One region of the Pseudogemmobacter blasticus genome, then DNA from elsewhere that is predicted to be linked to it. Evidence: riboswitches for the same ligand, from Rfam matches in the RefSeq annotation. Region 1 holds a riboswitch; each other region holds the start of a gene.

Region 1 (5,416 bases):
GGCCGGTTCACCGCCCATGGCCGCACCGGCTGAGTCCCCCGTGCCACACCTGGCCCCCCAGATACGGGGCCGGGCGTTTCTGGCTGGCCCATATGCCGCGCCTGCCCCTATAGTCTGCGTCGGATACCGGGGGGAACACCCGGACCTTGAGGCAGGCCTATAAAAACAAGCAAGGAGGGAGCGGATGCGCTGCCCATTCTGCGGCAATATCGACACCCAGGTGAAAGACAGCCGCCCGGCGGAAGACCATGTGTCCATCCGCCGACGCCGTTTCTGCCCCGCCTGTGGCGGGCGCTTCACCACCTATGAACGCGTGCAGCTTCGCGATCTGGTGGTGATCAAATCCTCTGGCAAGCGCGAGGATTTCGACCGCGACAAGCTGGAACGCTCGATCCGCATCGCGATGCAGAAACGCCCGATCGACCCCGAACGCATTGACCAGATGATTTCCGGCATCGTGCGGCGGCTGGAGTCGCTGGGCGAGACCGACATCCCGTCCAAGCAGATCGGCGAGATCGTGATGGAAAGCCTGGCCCGGATCGACACCGTGGCCTATGTGCGCTTTGCCAGCGTTTACAAGAATTTCCAGGCTGCGGGCGATTTTGACCGCTTCGTCAGCGAGCTGCGCCCCAGCGACAAGCCGGAAGAGTGAGCGACGCCGACCACATGGCCCATGCCCTGCGCCTTGCGGCGCGGGGCATGGGCGCGACCTGGCCGAACCCCTCGGTCGGCTGCGTGATCGTGAAGGACGGTGCGATCATCGGGCGCGGCTGGACGCAACCCGGTGGTCGGCCCCATGCCGAGGTCCGCGCGCTGGCACAGGCCGGCCGGGGGGCCGCCGGGGCCACCGCCTATGTCACGCTGGAACCCTGCGCCCACCATGGCCACACCCCCCCCTGCGCGGAAGCCCTGATCGCGGCAGGCGTCGCCCGCGTGGTGACCGCCCTGACCGACCCTGACCCGCGCGTCTCGGGGCGCGGCCATGCCATGCTGCGCGCGGCCGGGATCGAGGTCACCGAGTGTGTCGGCACCGCCGGGGCCGCGCGGGTGACGGCGGGGTTTCTGAAGCGCGTCACCCGTGGCCTGCCCTTCGTGACCCTCAAACTGGCCACCACGCTGGATGGCCGCATCGCCACCGCCAGCGGGGAAAGCCGCTGGATCACCGGCCCCGAGGCCCGCGCACATGGCCACCTGCTGCGGCTGACCCATGACGCGGTTCTGGTCGGGTCGGGCACCGCCTGCGCCGATGACCCCGACCTGACGATCCGCGCCTTCGGCACGGCGCGCCAGCCGCTGCGGATCGTGCTGGACAGCCGCTTGCGCCACACCCCAGACAGCCGCCTTGGCCGAACCGCCCGCGACCTGCCGGTCTGGCTGCTGCATGGCCCCGATGCCCCCACCGCCGCGCGGCAGGCCTGGGCCACGACAGGGGCCCGGCTGCTTGAGGTGACGACCGGACCCGAAGGCCATATCGACCCCACTGCCGCGCTGTCCCGACTGGCCGGCGAAGGCCTGACCCGCATCCTGTGCGAAGGCGGCGGCACACTGGCGGCGGCGCTGATCGGTGCCGGTCTGGTGGATGACCTGGCCCTTTATCAGGCCGGCTGCCTGATCGGAGCCGACGGCACCCCGGCGCTGGCCCCGCTGGGCCTTTCCCATTTGGCCAAAGCCCCCCGCTTTCGCCTGCGCGAAACCCGGCGTCTTGGCCCTGACACGCTCAGCCTGTGGTCGATTTGAGACAAAAGCGGGGGCGCTGCCCCCGCACCCCCGGGATATTCAGGGACAGATGAAATCAGCAGGCCTTGCGCCCCTGACTTCATCCGTCCTCAAGTTTCCCCGCCGGGGGCAGAAAGCCCGAACCGGCTGGGCCGTGCCTGCGCGGCCGCTTGGCTTACCAATGGCCGGTGTTCGGCATCGAGATCCAGGGCTCAACCGGCGTCAGGGCACGGCCGCTTTGCAAAAGCTCGATCGAGATGTTGTCCGGGCTGCGGACAAAGGCCATGCGGCCATCGCGCGGCGGGCGGTTGATCGTCACACCGTTCGCCATCAGATGCGCGCACATCGCATGGATGTCCTCCACCTCATAGGCCAGGTGGCCGAAATGCCGGCTGTCGCTTGGCAGAGCCTTGTCGCCGTCCCAGTTCCAGGTCAGTTCCACGGGGCACTCGGATTGGCCGGGCGGGGCCATGAAGACCAGCGTGAATCGGCCGCTTTCGTTGTCATAACGGCGCGCTTCCTCAAGCCCGAGCAGCCGGTAGAAGGCGATGGACGCCTCAAGGTCCAGCACCCGGACCATGGTGTGTAGGTATCTGATCTGCATCTGCCCTCCTTGCGCAGGCCGGTCTGGCCGCGGTCATCGGACAGGATAGCACGCGATCCCCCGAGCGCCACCCTGTCGCGCCACGCCGCCGCGGCACCTTGGCCGCACCGCCCTACTGCGGTTTCCGTAGGATGGCACACCATATATAGTGGCTCGCGACTCGTTTCCGATTTTCCCCGAAAGGCCCCGCCCATGCCGCTGACCCCCGACCAACGCGCCGAGATCGAAGCCGCCAGGGCCCATCCGCAACCCACGCTGCGCGCCGTCTCTCCGGGGATGGAGGCGCATCTCTACCGCGCGCATGAGGTGCTGGATCACGGCTTCATCCGGGTGATCGACTATATGGGCGACGATGCCGCCATCGTGCAGGCGGCGCGCGTCAGCTATGGCGCCGGGACAAAGCATGTGTCGAACGACGAAGGGCTGATCCGCTATCTGATGCGGCACTGGCATTCGACGCCCTTCGAGATGTGCGAGATCAAGCTGCATGTCAAACTGCCGGTCTTCGTGGCCCGCCAGTGGATCCGGCACCGCACCGCCAACGTCAACGAATACTCGGCCCGCTATTCGATCCTTGACCGCGAGTTCTACATTCCGGCGCCCGAACACCTGGCCGCGCAATCGACCGTGAACAACCAGGGCCGGGGCGAGGTTCTGTCGGGCGCCGAAGCCGCTCGCGTCCTGGAAACGCTGAAGCGCGACGCCGCCATCTGCTTTGACCACTACGAGGAAATGCTGTCGCAGGACGGCCAGCAGGGCCTTGCCCGCGAACTGGCGCGGATGAACCTGCCGATGAACACCTATACGCAGTGGTATTGGAAGACTGACCTGCACAACCTGTTCCACTTCCTGCGACTGCGGGCCGATGCCCATGCGCAATACGAAATCCAGATCTATGCCAAGGCGATTGCCGAGTGCGTCAAGGATTGGGTGCCGCTCGCCTATGCCGCCTTTGAAGATTACCGCATGGGCGGCACCACGCTTTCGGCCAAGGCGACGGCACTTCTGAAGCGCCGCCTGGCCGGCGAGGTGGTGGGACAGGAGGAGTCTGGCATGTCGAAAGGCGAATGGCGCGAGTTTGTCGAGGTCTGGGGCTAAACGCGCCTTCCTTGCGCGCCAGTGCATTGCCGTCTCAAAGGGGGCCTGATGATCCGCACCACCATCACGCTGGATGACGAGCTGGCCGCCGAGCTGGAGGCTTATGTCGCACGGTCGCCGGTGCAGAACCGGTCCGAGGCGATCCGCGACCTGATCCGGCGCGGGCTGGCGGTTGAACCGGCGGCGCGGCCCGATCAGGGCTGTTTCGCGGTGGTGTCCTGCGCAGTGGACCAGACGATGCCAGAGCTGGCAAAGCGCATCCGCGAAGGCCGGCTGGCGCGACATTCAGAGATACTGTTCCACACCAGTATTCCGATCAACCACGGGGAAACCGTGGATATATCCGTGCTGCGCGGCGACTTCGCCCGCGTGTCGGATTATGCGGCGCAACTGTTTCTGGAACGCGGGGTGCGGCATGGCGCGGCCGGGCTGATCCCGGTTGAGGAACATGTCGAGACCCATGCGCATGAGGGCGAGGAGCCGCACAGCCACACCCATCTGCGGGTACAGCAAAGCTTCTGACCGGGCTACCTTGACAGCTTGCGGACAGTGGCCTTTGATACCCCCGTTCCGGTGCCCCGCAAGGGGCGAAGAGGGAAGCCGGTGAAACCCCGGCGCTGCCCCCGCAACTGTGAGCGGCGAGTCCCTGCCAAGATGCCACGGGCGCCCTGCGCGCCGGGAAGGCTGGCAGACCGACGATGACCCGCAAGCCAGGAGACCTGCCGGAACCACGAACCGATGCCGGGCGGCGGGCCCGGAGACAGGATCTGTGCAGGGCCACGGCCTGTGCGCTTGTGATCTGTCTCCTGTTCTCCGCGTGGCATCAGGGCTTTGCGCCGAATCCGGCGCCGGGGCCGGCAAGGAAACGTCAGGCGAAGGGGCCAGCGATGCAGCCGAAGGACACGACCACGAATGAGGCCTTCAAGGGCTACACCAACACGGCCTGCCCGTTCCTGCCCTGCCATAAGGGCGTGAAAGGCGATTTCAATTGCCTGTTCTGCTACTGTCCGCTGATCGCCTATGAATGTCCGGGTTCCTACGCGACCTACACGGACCGGAACGGTCTGACACGCAAGGACTGCTCTGCCTGCACCCTGCCGCATGACGATTACCGCAAGTCGTGGAACTTCATCCAGCGCTGGCTGGAATATCCTGTGGTCTGGTCGGGCCTTCCGCAGACCGACCCGCCCACCCGCCGCCCCCGCCCGCCCGGGCATGAGGCTGAGGGACAGGACGATTGACGGCTGTCCTGCAAACGCAGCGCGGGGGAGCTTGCAAACTGCATCCGTTCCATCGCCCGCCTTTGCCCGCCGCAATCAGGCGGTAAGCCCCCCGGACATCCGGCCGCCCCTGACACACTCCAATCTGATCGCTCATTCCCCCGGCGCGTCGGGCTTGTCAGCCTGGCCGGGTCTGGGGCGCCGGGCCGCGCGTTCGCCGGCATGTCGCAACAGGGCTGCGAAGCGCCAGCCGCCGTGCGACAGCTTGCCAAAGGGCAGAAGCAGCGCAAACCCCAGCACGCTGCCCAGATGCAATGCCAGCATCAGGCCCATGACGGGGGTCTCGCGCAGGGCAAGAAGCAGCAGCCCGGAACCGGCGACGGCGGCAAGCTGGGCCCGGGCGAAACGGTCCTCGGCCAGCATACGGGCACTGGCCGGGGCCTGATCGGCCGACCGGCTGCGTCGCTCCAGCAGCGTGAGGCCGGCCAGCATCGCCAGACCACCGATCGCGCCCAGCAGAACCGGCAGGCTGACCACCGGGTAAGGTGCCACCTGGCCGCGGCTGTGCAACCAGGCCCCCGCCAGCGTGGCCAGAAAGGTCAGAGCAAACCCGTAGGCAACCAGGTGATGCGCAAGGCGCCGGATCAGGCTGACGCGGCCCTGCCGGTCTTCGCAGCCGGGGGCGCCGTGGCCAAGGTTGCGCAGGGTGGCGGCATCGGTCAGCGCCCTGACAAGTGTCGCCGGGCTGTGCCGCGTGGCCGGCCCGCCCGAGCGGCGC
Region 2 (5,416 bases), 970 kb from region 1:
CAGGCCCGCGGCGCGCAGCGCGGCAAAACGCTGGCGCAGCGCGGACAGGGCGGCAGGGTTTTCGGTAGCCATGAAGGCGACCACCTCATCGCGGCCCAGCGTGGCCGCGTGATAAAGGTCGAACAGATGCGGCGGCACCGCGCGGGCGAGATGGGCGAAGGCGCCCATATTGTCCAGCGTGGCGGTGATCTCTGCCGCACCGCGGAAGCCGTGGCGCATCATGCCGGCGGCCCAGTCGGGATTGGCCGCACGGGCGCGCACGGTGCGGGCGATTTCCTCGGTCAGGCTGCGGGCGCGCGGCGCATCGGGGCGGGTGCTGTCCAGATGGTAAAGCGCGGGCGTCGCCTCGCCCAGACGGTGCCGCGCGGCGGCAAACCCCGCCTGATGCGCCGCGTAATCGGGGGCCATCAGCACATCGGTCTCGGCCAGATCCTGCACATGGGCAAAGGCATCGGCCCCGCGCAGCCGGTCTTCCAGCGCGGGTCGGGCGGGAACCGACAGGCCGCGCGCGTCGATGGCCCAGGACGAGGCCGAAAGCCAGGCCTCGCCCGCGGCAAGGCGCCCCTCTTCGGTCAGGTCGTCCAGCGCGGCCCCCATGCCCAGCCCGTAAAGGCCGGGACGCGGACCAAAGACGCGGGGCACACGCAGCGCATAAGGGTTGTCCTCGGGCGCCTCGTCGCGCAGGGCCAGCCGTTCGGCCCCCGCCTCGAACAATTGCGCCAGGGTGGGGAACACATCGCGGAACAGGCCGGACACGCGCAGTGTCACGTCGATCCGGGGCCTGCCAAGCAACGCCAGCGGCAGGACTTCCACCCCCGACACCCGACCCGACACCTCATCCCAAACCGGCGCCAGACCCGCCAGATGCAGTGCCATGGCGAATTCCTCGCCCGCGGTCCGCATGGAAGCCGACCCCCAGAGATCGACCACCAGCCCGCGCGGCCAGTCGCCCTGATCCTGCAGATGGCGGCGCAAGAGTTCTTCGGCCAGCTTGATGCCCTGCGCATGGGCCCCCCTGCTGGGCACGGCGCGGGGATCAACGGAATAGAGGTTACGCCCGGTGGGCAGCACGTCCATCCGGCCCCGGAACGGCGATCCCGCCGGCCCCGGCGGCACGAAGCGGCCCGCCAGGGCGGCCAGAATCCCGTCGGTTTCGCCCAGCCCCGCGCCAAAGACATGCAAGCCGTCGCCCAGCCGGCTGTCCTTGAGATCGCAGACGAAACGGTCGATGCGGGTGATCGCCTCCATCGGGGTGGCATTGGGGGCCAGACCCAGATCGTCCTCGACGCCCAGCGCGGTGGCGGTGGCGCGGATTTCCGCGATCAACCGGCGGCGCCGGGCCGGGTCCAGCCCGTCCGCGGTGGAATATTCGTCCAGAAGACGCTCCAGCCCCTCCAGCGCCGGGGGCAGGTGGGCGGCAATCAGCGGCGGCGGCAGATGGCCCAGGGTCAGCGCGCCAATGCGGCGCTTGGCCTGCGCCGCCTCACCCGGATCGTTGACGATGAAGGGATAGATCACCGGCAGATCGCCGGTCAGCGCCTCGGGCCAGCAGGCCGACGACAGGGCGACCGATTTGCCCGGCAACCATTCCAGCGTGCCATGGGCGCCCATATGGACCAGCGCATCCAGCCCTTGTGACCGCAGCCACAGGTAAAAGGCCACATAGCCGTGCCGGGGCGTGCGCGACAGGTCGTGATAATCGCCGTCGCGGCTGGCACTGTCGCCGCGTTCGGGTTGCAGCGCGATCACCACCTTGCCAGAGCGCAGGGCGGCAAAGCGGAAGGCGCCATCGGTGCAGGCCGGGTCGGCCTCCGGCAGGCCCCAGGCGGTGGAAAGCGCCCTTTGCAACGGTTCCGGCAAGCGGGCAAGCGCCGCACGGTAATCGGCCAGCGGCCAGCACAGCGTTTCGCGCAGCAGCGCAGCCGTCAGCGCATCGGCGGGGGCGGTGTCATAGCCGGCCGCCTGCAAATCCGCGAGCAGCCGGTTGGTCGAGGCCGGGGCGTCCAGCCCGACCGCATGGGCAATCTGGTCTGGCCGGCCGGGATAGGTGGACAGGATCACGGCAAGCCGCCGGTTGGCGTGCGGGGTCTGCGCCAGCCGGTGCAGGGCCAGGCCACGGGCGATGGCGGCGTTGATCCGGTCCGGGTCAGCTTCGTGGCGGAAGCGGGAATATTGCAGGTCGGGGTCACGCCGGCCGGGCGACTTGAAGCTGACCACGCCGGCGAACAGGCGGCCGTCCACTTCGGGCAGCACAACATGCATGGCAAGATCGGCCGGCGACAGGCCGCGGTCGGCCGCAGCCCAGTCGGCCCGGCGGGCGGTGGAGAGGGCAACCTGCAACACGGGGCAACCGGCGGCGTCCAAAGGCGAGGTGCCGTCCTCGGCCTTGGCCGAAAAGGCCGTGGCGTTGTAAACCAGCGCGGGCGACAGACCCAGTAGCTCGGAACGAACCCAGGCCGCCGCTTCGGGCGCCTTCAGCGACGTGGCGAACAGGCCAAGAGCCGCAAAGCCGCGATCCCGCAAGCCGCGGATCAGGGCATCGACCGGCGCGGTATCGGCAGCGGTCAGATAGCTGCGGTAGAAGGCGACGACAGCCAGCGGCGCGGCTGGTTCGGGCGCGGCAGGCACTACGCCAAGATCGGGGTCATACCAGCCGAACTCGGGCACAGTCTTGGCGCCGCTCACCGGGCCGGCGAACAGGCCCGCCGCCAGTGACAATTGCGCCAGCGCCGCCTGGGCCGCCACCGCGCCGCCCGCATCGCACAGCGCCTGCAACCGGCGCAGGGTCGAGATGGGCAGCGTCGAAAGCGCGTCCAGCGCCGCGTCCTCGCGCCCGTCGGCCGGCAGAACGGCCAGCGCCACCCCCTTGCGACGGGCCATGTCCTGCAACGCGGCCAGACCGTAGGACCAGTAGCCGGTGCCGCCAATCAGCCGCACCAGCACGGCGCGAGCCTGTACCAGCGTGCGGTCCAGGTAGGTATCGACCGAGATCGGATGCCGCAGGGCCGTCAGGTTCGCCAGCCGCAGCGTGGGCAGCGGATGCCCGGCCTCGCGGGCCCGATGCCAGCCGGCCGCAAACGCCCCAAGGTCGCTGTCCGAAAAGGACAGCACCACCAGATCGGCCCGTGTCTGCCCCAGATCGGTGGGCACCTCGGTCTCTTCCAGACCATGGCTTTCGCGGAAGACCACATGCATGGGCGGTCAGATCCCCGCCCGGTCAAACACCGCCCGGATGGCGGCTGGGTCGATGTCGTCGTGTTCGGCAATCACCACCAGCCGCGACCGGCGCGGCGCAGCGCCCCAGGGCCGGTCAAACTGATGCCGGACCCGTTCCCCCACCGCCTGCACCAGAAGGCGCATCGGCTTGCCCGTCACCGCGACATGACCCTTGACCCGCAGGATGCGCAATTCGCGGGCCAGGGTGCGGATCGCCGCAGCCAGCGCCTCGGGGTCGGCAACTTCGGGCAGGTCGATCACCACGCTGTCGAAATCGTCATGTTCGTGATCGTCGGCCCCGTCATGGTGCGACGGGCGGGCGTCCAGATCATCCTCGGCGGCAGCCCCCAGCCCCAGAACGACCCGCGGGTCGATGACGCCTTCGACCAACGGCAGGATCGGCAGCTTGCGCGGTGCCTCAGCCTCGATCACGGCCCGGGCGGCGGCAACGCCGGTCTCGCCCGCCAGATCGGCCTTGGTCAGCAAGACCAGATCTGCACAGGCGATCTGGTCCTCGAAAACCTCGGACAGGGGTGTTTCGTGGTCAATGCTGTCATCCGCCTCCCGCTGGGCCTGCACGGCCACAGGGTCGGGGGCAAAGCGGCCCGCCGCCACGGCCTCGGCATCGGCCAGCGCAATCACGCCATCGACGGTGATCCGAGACCGGATCGCGGGCCAGTCAAACGCCCGAAGCAGCGGCTTAGGCAGCGCCAGACCCGAAGTTTCGATCAGGATGTGATCGGGCCGCTGCGGCAGGGCCAGCAACGCCTCGACCGTGGGGATGAACTCATCTGCAACCGTGCAGCAGATGCAGCCATTCGCCAGTTCGACGATGTTTTCCTCGGGGCAATTCTCGTCGGCGCAGGATTTGAGGATGTCTCCGTCCACCCCCACGCTGCCGAATTCGTTGACCAGCACCGCCAAACGCCGGCCTTGCGGGTTCTGCATCAGATGGCGGATCAGCGTCGTCTTGCCCGAGCCAAGGAAGCCGGTGATCACGGTGACGGGAATCTTGGCAAGATCGCTCATGTCGGCTCTCCGATGGGGGGGATGCGGGCAAGCGATTGCTTGCGAAAGATTTCGGGACGCTCGCGCCAGGGAACGATACCGTCGGGGGCGGCGGCATAGGCGGCCGCCCCGGCCAGGATCTGCGGCGCATCGGCTTCGGACATCCGTCCATAGACGTAAGACCACCGCCCGGGCGCCGACAACGCCACCGCGCAGCCTTGCGAACAGGCCGACAGACATTCGACGGGGCGCAGGGTAACGCCGGGCACAGGGCCAAGCGCCTCAAGCGCCGCGACAAGGCGCGTGCCGGCGGGCAAGGTGCCCTCGGGCACCGGCTCCCCTGCCCGGCAGGTGGAACAGACAAGCAGCGTAACGGTCATGCGCCCTTCCCGGCTGCGACAGGCGGGGAAAAGGGACAGGCAGGCGCGCGCGACGGATGCGGCGATCCACCGGTCGCGGATCACCCCGTCCGCCCGTTGACAACAAAGCTGGCAGGTCTCCCGGCTTGCGGAGTCGGGGATCGCTCCCCCGGGTGCCCACCTTCCCGGCCTTTCGGCCAGTGGCATCGGACACCCAACTCCGGTCACGGTCGCGGGGGCGGCTGCGCCTCGGGCCGGACGGCCCTATCGCATTCCCTCTTCGCCTGTCATAGACAGGAACCAGCTTGGTGCCCCAGTGACGCCAAGGCAGACCGAAAGTCAAGCCGCCCAACCCAGGGAAGAAACGCCGCCATGTCGCAGCCGATGCCGGACACCGACCGCAGCCATGCCGAGAAGAAGGCCCGGATCAAGGCCGCGAAAGACCGGGTTCTGGCGGAAAAGACCGCCGAAAAGGGGCTGGTGATCGTGCACACCGGGACCGGCAAGGGCAAATCCTCGGCGGGGTTCGGCATGATCCTGCGCGCCATCGCGCATGGGATGCCCTGCGCCGTTGTCCAGTTCATCAAGGGCGCCTGGGACACCGGCGAACGGCGGCTGATCACCGCGCATTTCAACGATCTCTGCCAGTTTCACGCCATGGGGGAAGGCTTCACCTGGGAAACCCAGGACCGCACCCGCGATGTGGCGGCGGCCCGTGCGGGCTGGGAAAAGGCGAAAGACCTGATCCGCGACCCGGCCATCCGCATGGTTCTGCTGGACGAAATCAACATCGCGCTGCGCTACGATTACCTGGATGTGGCCGAGGTGGTGGA
Region 3 (5,416 bases), 190 kb from region 1:
GCCGTCACCGGGTTCGGGGCCGTTTCTGGCCTTCGGCCTGCATCGCCGCGATCTGAACGTCAGACGCTTCCCTCCGTTTCAGACGGCGCGATCGAGTTTTCATACTCGGCAGGGGCTTTCTGCTTCGCCGTGGCGTGCGAGAGACGAGTTGCGCCCGACTGTGCTGATGGAACTGCCGCGAGGCATCTTCAGGGCCGTCATGATGCTGGCACAATGCGCAGATGCGGCGCAGCTCCGCATACGGGTTCGTCTCGCCATTGGCGGGCACGGGGGAAACCCCATGTGTTCCAATATCTTATACGGAGAAGTGGCAGCCCGTAGGGGAGTCGAACCCCTCTTCCCAGGTTGAAAACCTGGTGTCCTAACCGATAGACGAACGGGCCACGCTGTCGGTGTGGCGGGTGTCTAACGGGGCTGCGCGGGTTCTGCAAGAGGAAAAACGAAGGTTTTCCGATCAGGCTTCCGCAGCATCGTCCAGACGGAACTGCACGCGCGAGCGGCCGCCCCAGGTGTTCACCTCCAGCTTGCCGGCAAGGTGGAAAAGCCGGTGTCCGCCCTGTTCCAGCGCGGGGCCAAGGGGGCTGTCGAAGGCGCCGAACAGCACCGCTTCCGGCCCGCCACCGCTGCGCCCGCCGATGGTCAGCCGCAGGTGCGATTCGCCCATGCGGCGGGCGGCGACGCTGACCGAGGGCAGCACGAATCGCGGTGCCGGGGCCGAGGCGCCGAAAGGGCCGGCGCTTTCGATCTGTTCGGCCAGCGCCAGGTTGGCCGCTTCGGGCATCAGCAACCCGTCGATGCGCAAATCTTGCGGGCCGGCGGCGCCGGCGCCCTGGCGGGCCAGCAGTTCGGACAGGCGGGCCATGGCGGCCTCAAGCCGGTCGCGGTCCACCGTCAGGCCGGCGGCCATCTTGTGCCCGCCGCCCTTGACCAGCAGCCCCTCGGCCGCCACGCGCTGCACGGCGGCGCCCAGATCAACCCCGGCGACCGACCGGCCCGATCCCTTGCCGATGCCGCCGTCGAAGCCGATCACGATGGCGGGGCGGTTGGTGGCTTCCTTCAGCCGCGCGGCAACGATACCCACCACGCCGGGATGCCAGCCTTCGGCGGCGGCCCAGACCAGCGGGCCATCAAGCCCGCGCGCCTCGGCCTGGGCCAGCGCCTCTTCGCGGACGGCTTCGGTCAGCACGCGGCGTTCGGTGTTCAGCTCGTCCAGCCGGCGGGCCAGGGCCAGGGCCTGCGCGTCATCGGTGGCGGCCAGCAGGCGGGCGCCAAGATCGGCCTGGCCGATGCGGCCCCCGGCATTGACGCGCGGCCCCAGCAGAAAGCCCAGGGCATAGGCGGTGGGGGCGCTGTCCATGCGCGCAATGTCGGCCAGCGCGCGCAGGCCGGGCCGCTCCCGCCGGGCCATGACGCGCAGCCCCTGCCGCACGAAAGCGCGGTTGACGCCGATCAGCGGGGCCACATCCGCCACAGTGGCCAGCGCGACCAGATCCAGCAGCGCCATCAGGTCGGGGCCGGTGCTGCCTTGGCCGCGCAATTGCCGGTTGGCCTCGACCAGCGCCAGGAACACGACCGAGGCCGCGCAGAGATGCGCCAGGCTGCCGTCTTCGTCCTGCCGGTTGGGGTTCACCACCGCATGGGCGGCGGGCAGGGTTTCGGTGGCAAGGTGGTGGTCAAGGATCACCATATCGGCCGGCGCGGCGGCGGCAACCGGCTCATGGCTCAGCGTGCCGCAATCGACGCAAAGGATCAGCCCGTGGTCGCGCGCCAGCGCCTGCATGGCCGGGACATTGGGGCCATAGCCTTCGTCGATGCGGTCGGGGATATACAGCGTGGCATCGCGCCCCAGCGCGCGCAGCCAGGCCAGCAGCAGCGCCGCCGAAGCCCCGCCGTCCACATCGTAATCGGCGAAGATGGCGATCCGCTCGCCCGAGGTCAGGGCGCGCACCAGCCGCGCGGCGGCCTTTTCCATGTCGCGCAGCGACCGCGGGTCGGGCAGCAGGTCTTTCAGCGTGGGGGCCAGAAAGCCCGCGGCCTGATCGGGCGGCACGCCGCGGCTGACAAGGATGCGGCACAGCGGCAGCGGCAGGCGGGTGGCTTGCGCCATCGCCTCGGCCAGACGGTCGGCCCCGGCATCGGGCCCGACCCAGCGGCGGCCGGTCAGCGAGGCCTGGACATTGAGAAAGGCGGCAGGGCTGGACATGGGGCAGGGGTGCCGCAACAGGGGCCGTCGCGCAAGGGGGAATGGTCGCTCCCGTCCGCCCCCAGCGGCACGGCTTGACTCTGCCCGCCGAAACGCGGCTTTCTGCGGGCGATGGTTCCGGCGGGCGCAAGCCTTCGGATGAAAATGGGAACGCGGTGCGGCGCCTTCGGGGGCCAAGGCCGCGACTGCCCCCGCAACTGTAAGCGGCGAGCTGATCTGCAATGGTCCACTGGTGCCCCGGCACCGGGAAGGCGCGGAAAGGCGAAGACCCGCAAGTCAGGAGACCTGCCATCACACCGAAACCCGAAGCGGGCGGGGCGCCCGACAGGAGACGTGATGGAAGACGGATTTTTCCCCGAACGTGCCCCTGCGCCCGAGGGGCCGGGTGACGCGATCCCCGGCCGAATGTCGCCGCGCTGGCAGGTGACCTGCGCGACGGTCTGCCCGCATCTGGGCCGGGTCTGCCCGGTGGGGCTGGACCTGACGCGGCGGCTGGTGGCGGCCATGGCCACCGGCGCGGGCGGGCTGACGCCCGATTTCGAAATCTCGGGAACGCTGGAGGCCGTGGGCTGCATCCGCGCCTGCCGGCTGGGCTGGCAGGCCGGGGCCAGGGCCACCTGGGTGCGCGGCGACCTTGGCACCGGGGAAACCGGGCCGGGTCCGGGCCTTGCGGCGGCGGCGATCACCGCCGCCCGGCCCGATGCGCTGATCGGGGCCGAGGTCTTGCCCGACCGTCTGGCCTGAGCCGGGGCCGTCACGAAAAAGGCGCCCCCCGAAGACCGGAGGGCGCCCGAAGTTCCGGCAGACCGTGCCGCGATCAGCGCAGATCGAAACGGTCGGCGTTCATCACCTTGGTCCAGGCGGCCACGAAGTCGCGCACGAATTTCTCGGCGGCGTCATCCTGGGCATAGACCTCGGCATAGGCCCGCAGGACCGAGTTCGAGCCGAACACCAGATCGACACGGGTCGCGGTCCATTTCACCGCGCCGGTCTTGCGGTCGGTCAGGTGATACAGGTTGTTGCCCGCCGGCACCCATTTCCAGGCCATGTCGGTCAGCGTGGTGAAGAAATCGGTCGTCAGGGCGCCGACACGGTTGGTAAAGACGCCATGCGCCGTGCCGCCGTGGTTGGTGCCCATCGCCCGCATCCCGCCGACCAGTACGGTCATCTCCTGCGCGGTCAGGCCCATGAGCTGCGCCCGGTCGAGCATCAGTTCTTCGGCGCTGACAACGTAGTCTTTCTTCAGCCAGTTGCGGAAGCCATCGGCCAGCGGTTCCAGCACGTCGAACGAGGCCGCGTCGGTCTGTTCGGCACTGGCATCGCCACGGCCGGGGGCGAAGGGCACCGCGACCGGGAAGCCGGCGGCACGGGCGGCCATTTCCACGCCAAGGCTGCCGGCCAGCACGATGACATCGGCCAGCGAAGCGCCGGTCGCGGCGGCGATGGGCTCCAGCACCGAAAGCACACGCGCCAGTCGCGCCGGTTCGTTGCCTTCCCAGCCGTTCTGCGGGGCCAGCCGGATGCGGGCGCCGTTCGCGCCGCCGCGCATGTCCGACCCGCGATAGGTGCGCGCGCTGTCCCAGGCGGTGGCAACGGCATCCGCCACCGACAGGCCCGAGGCCGCGATCCGGGCCTTGACGGCGGCCACGTCATAATCGCTGCGGCCGGCGGGCACCGGATCTTGCCAGATCAGGTCTTCGGCGGGCACGTCCGGCCCGATGTAGCGGACCTTGGGGCCCATGTCGCGGTGGGTCAGCTTGAACCAGGCGCGGGCGAAGGTGTCGCTGAAATAGGCGTGGTCGGCGCGGAAGCGTTCGCAGATCGCGCGATAGGCCGGGTCAACCTTCATCGCCATGTCGGCATCGGTCATGATCGGCATGACGCGGATCGAGGGATCTTCCACATCGACCGGCATATCTTCTTCGCGGATGTTGATCGGCATCCATTGCCACGCACCGGCGGGCGATTTCCTCAACTCCCACTCATAGCCGAACAGCAGGTCGAAATAGCCGTTGTCCCATTGGGTCGGATGGGTGGTCCAGGCGCCTTCGATGCCGCTGGTCACCGTGTTGCGGCCGATGCCGCGGCTGGTGTGGTTCATCCAGCCAAGGCCCTGTTCGGTCACATCGGCGCCTTCCGGGCTGGGGCCAAGGTTGGCGGCGCTGCCGTTGCCATGGGTCTTGCCGACGGTGTGGCCGCCCGCGGTCAGCGCGGCGGTTTCCTCATCGTCCATCGCCATGCGGGCGAAGGTCTCGCGCACCTGGGCGGCGGTCCTCATCGGGTCGGGCTGGCCGTTCACCCCTTCGGGGTTGACGTAGATCAGGCCCATCTGCACCGCGGCCAGCGGGTTTTCCATCGTCGAAGGATCGGACAGATCGCCATAGCGGCTGTCGCTGGGGGCCAGCCATTCCTTTTCGCTGCCCCAGTACACGTCTTTCTCCGGGTGCCAGATGTCTTCGCGGCCGAAGCCGAAGCCAAAGGTCTTCAGGCCCATCGATTCATAGGCCATCGTCCCGGCCAGAACGATCAGGTCGGCCCAGCTTATCTTGTTGCCGTATTTCTTCTTGATCGGCCACAGCAGGCGGCGGGCCTTGTCCAGGTTGGCATTGTCGGGCCAGGAATTCAGCGGCGCAAACCGCTGGTTGCCGGTGCCGGCGCCGCCCCGGCCATCGGCCAGACGGTAAGACCCCGCCGCGTGCCAGGCCATGCGGATCATCAGGCCGCCGTAATGGCCCCAGTCGGCGGGCCACCAGTCCTGACTGTCGGTCATCAGCGCCTTCACGTCACGCTTAAGGGCTTCGACATCCAGCGTCTTCAGCGCCTCGCGGTAGTTGAAGCCGGGCAGCGGGTTGGTCTTGCTGTCATGCTGGTGCAGGATGTCAAGGTTCAGGGCATTCGGCCACCACTCCATGACATTGGTCCCGACGCTGGTCATCGCGCCGTGCATGACCGGGCATTTGCCCGAACCCCTGGTGTCGTTCCCGTCCATCCGTGTCTCCGATGCGGCTGTGGTTTTCATGGCGTTCCAGGCCCGGCCCGGCGCGGTGACGCCAGCTTTCCCGACCCTGAATATGGAATCGTTCTAACATTTGTGTATCATAATTCCAAATTGCATTTTCTAAGGTGTGCAATAAGCTGGGCTTATGATCAGCCTTTCCATGCGCCACCTCCGCTATTTCGACGCGCTGGCCCGGCACGGCCATTTCGGGCGCG

Evidence for each region. A riboswitch is a leader RNA that binds a small molecule or an ion and turns the genes downstream of it on or off. The one in region 1 is predicted to bind cobalamin.
Region 2: it holds a riboswitch for cobalamin, as region 1 does, so the genes downstream of both, B6K69_RS04455 (DUF1636 family protein) here and B6K69_RS17040 (cysteine-rich small domain-containing protein) in region 1, are expected to answer to the same signal.
Region 3: it holds a riboswitch for cobalamin, as region 1 does, so the genes downstream of both, B6K69_RS16145 (hypothetical protein) here and B6K69_RS17040 (cysteine-rich small domain-containing protein) in region 1, are expected to answer to the same signal.

The regions. Positions count from the first base shown of each region.
Region 1 covers NZ_CP020470.1:3,501,812-3,507,227, reverse strand. The annotation lists gene B6K69_RS17070 (cytochrome b/b6 domain-containing protein) at 1-33, shown strand, start outside; gene nrdR (transcriptional regulator NrdR) at 185-652, shown strand; gene ribD (bifunctional diaminohydroxyphosphoribosylaminopyrimidine deaminase/5-amino-6-(5-phosphoribosylamino)uracil reductase RibD) at 667-1,737, shown strand; gene B6K69_RS17055 (VOC family protein) at 1,892-2,320, opposite strand; gene thyX (FAD-dependent thymidylate synthase) at 2,513-3,418, shown strand; gene nikR (nickel-responsive transcriptional regulator NikR) at 3,467-3,940, shown strand; cobalamin riboswitch at 3,973-4,159, shown strand; gene B6K69_RS17040 (cysteine-rich small domain-containing protein) at 4,306-4,659, shown strand; gene tcuA (FAD-dependent tricarballylate dehydrogenase TcuA) at 4,792-5,416, opposite strand, start outside.
Region 2 covers NZ_CP020470.1:920,545-925,960, forward strand. The annotation lists gene cobN (cobaltochelatase subunit CobN) at 1-3,195, opposite strand, end outside; gene cobW (cobalamin biosynthesis protein CobW) at 3,202-4,245, opposite strand; gene B6K69_RS04455 (DUF1636 family protein) at 4,242-4,604, opposite strand; cobalamin riboswitch at 4,698-4,903, opposite strand; gene cobO (cob(I)yrinic acid a,c-diamide adenosyltransferase) at 4,968-5,416, shown strand, end outside.
Region 3 covers NZ_CP020470.1:3,316,061-3,321,476, forward strand. The annotation lists tRNA gene B6K69_RS16135 (tRNA-Glu) at 309-383, opposite strand; gene recJ (single-stranded-DNA-specific exonuclease RecJ) at 455-2,203, opposite strand; cobalamin riboswitch at 2,299-2,510, shown strand; gene B6K69_RS16145 (hypothetical protein) at 2,540-2,947, shown strand; gene katG (catalase/peroxidase HPI) at 3,021-5,192, opposite strand; gene B6K69_RS16155 (hydrogen peroxide-inducible genes activator) at 5,347-5,416, shown strand, end outside.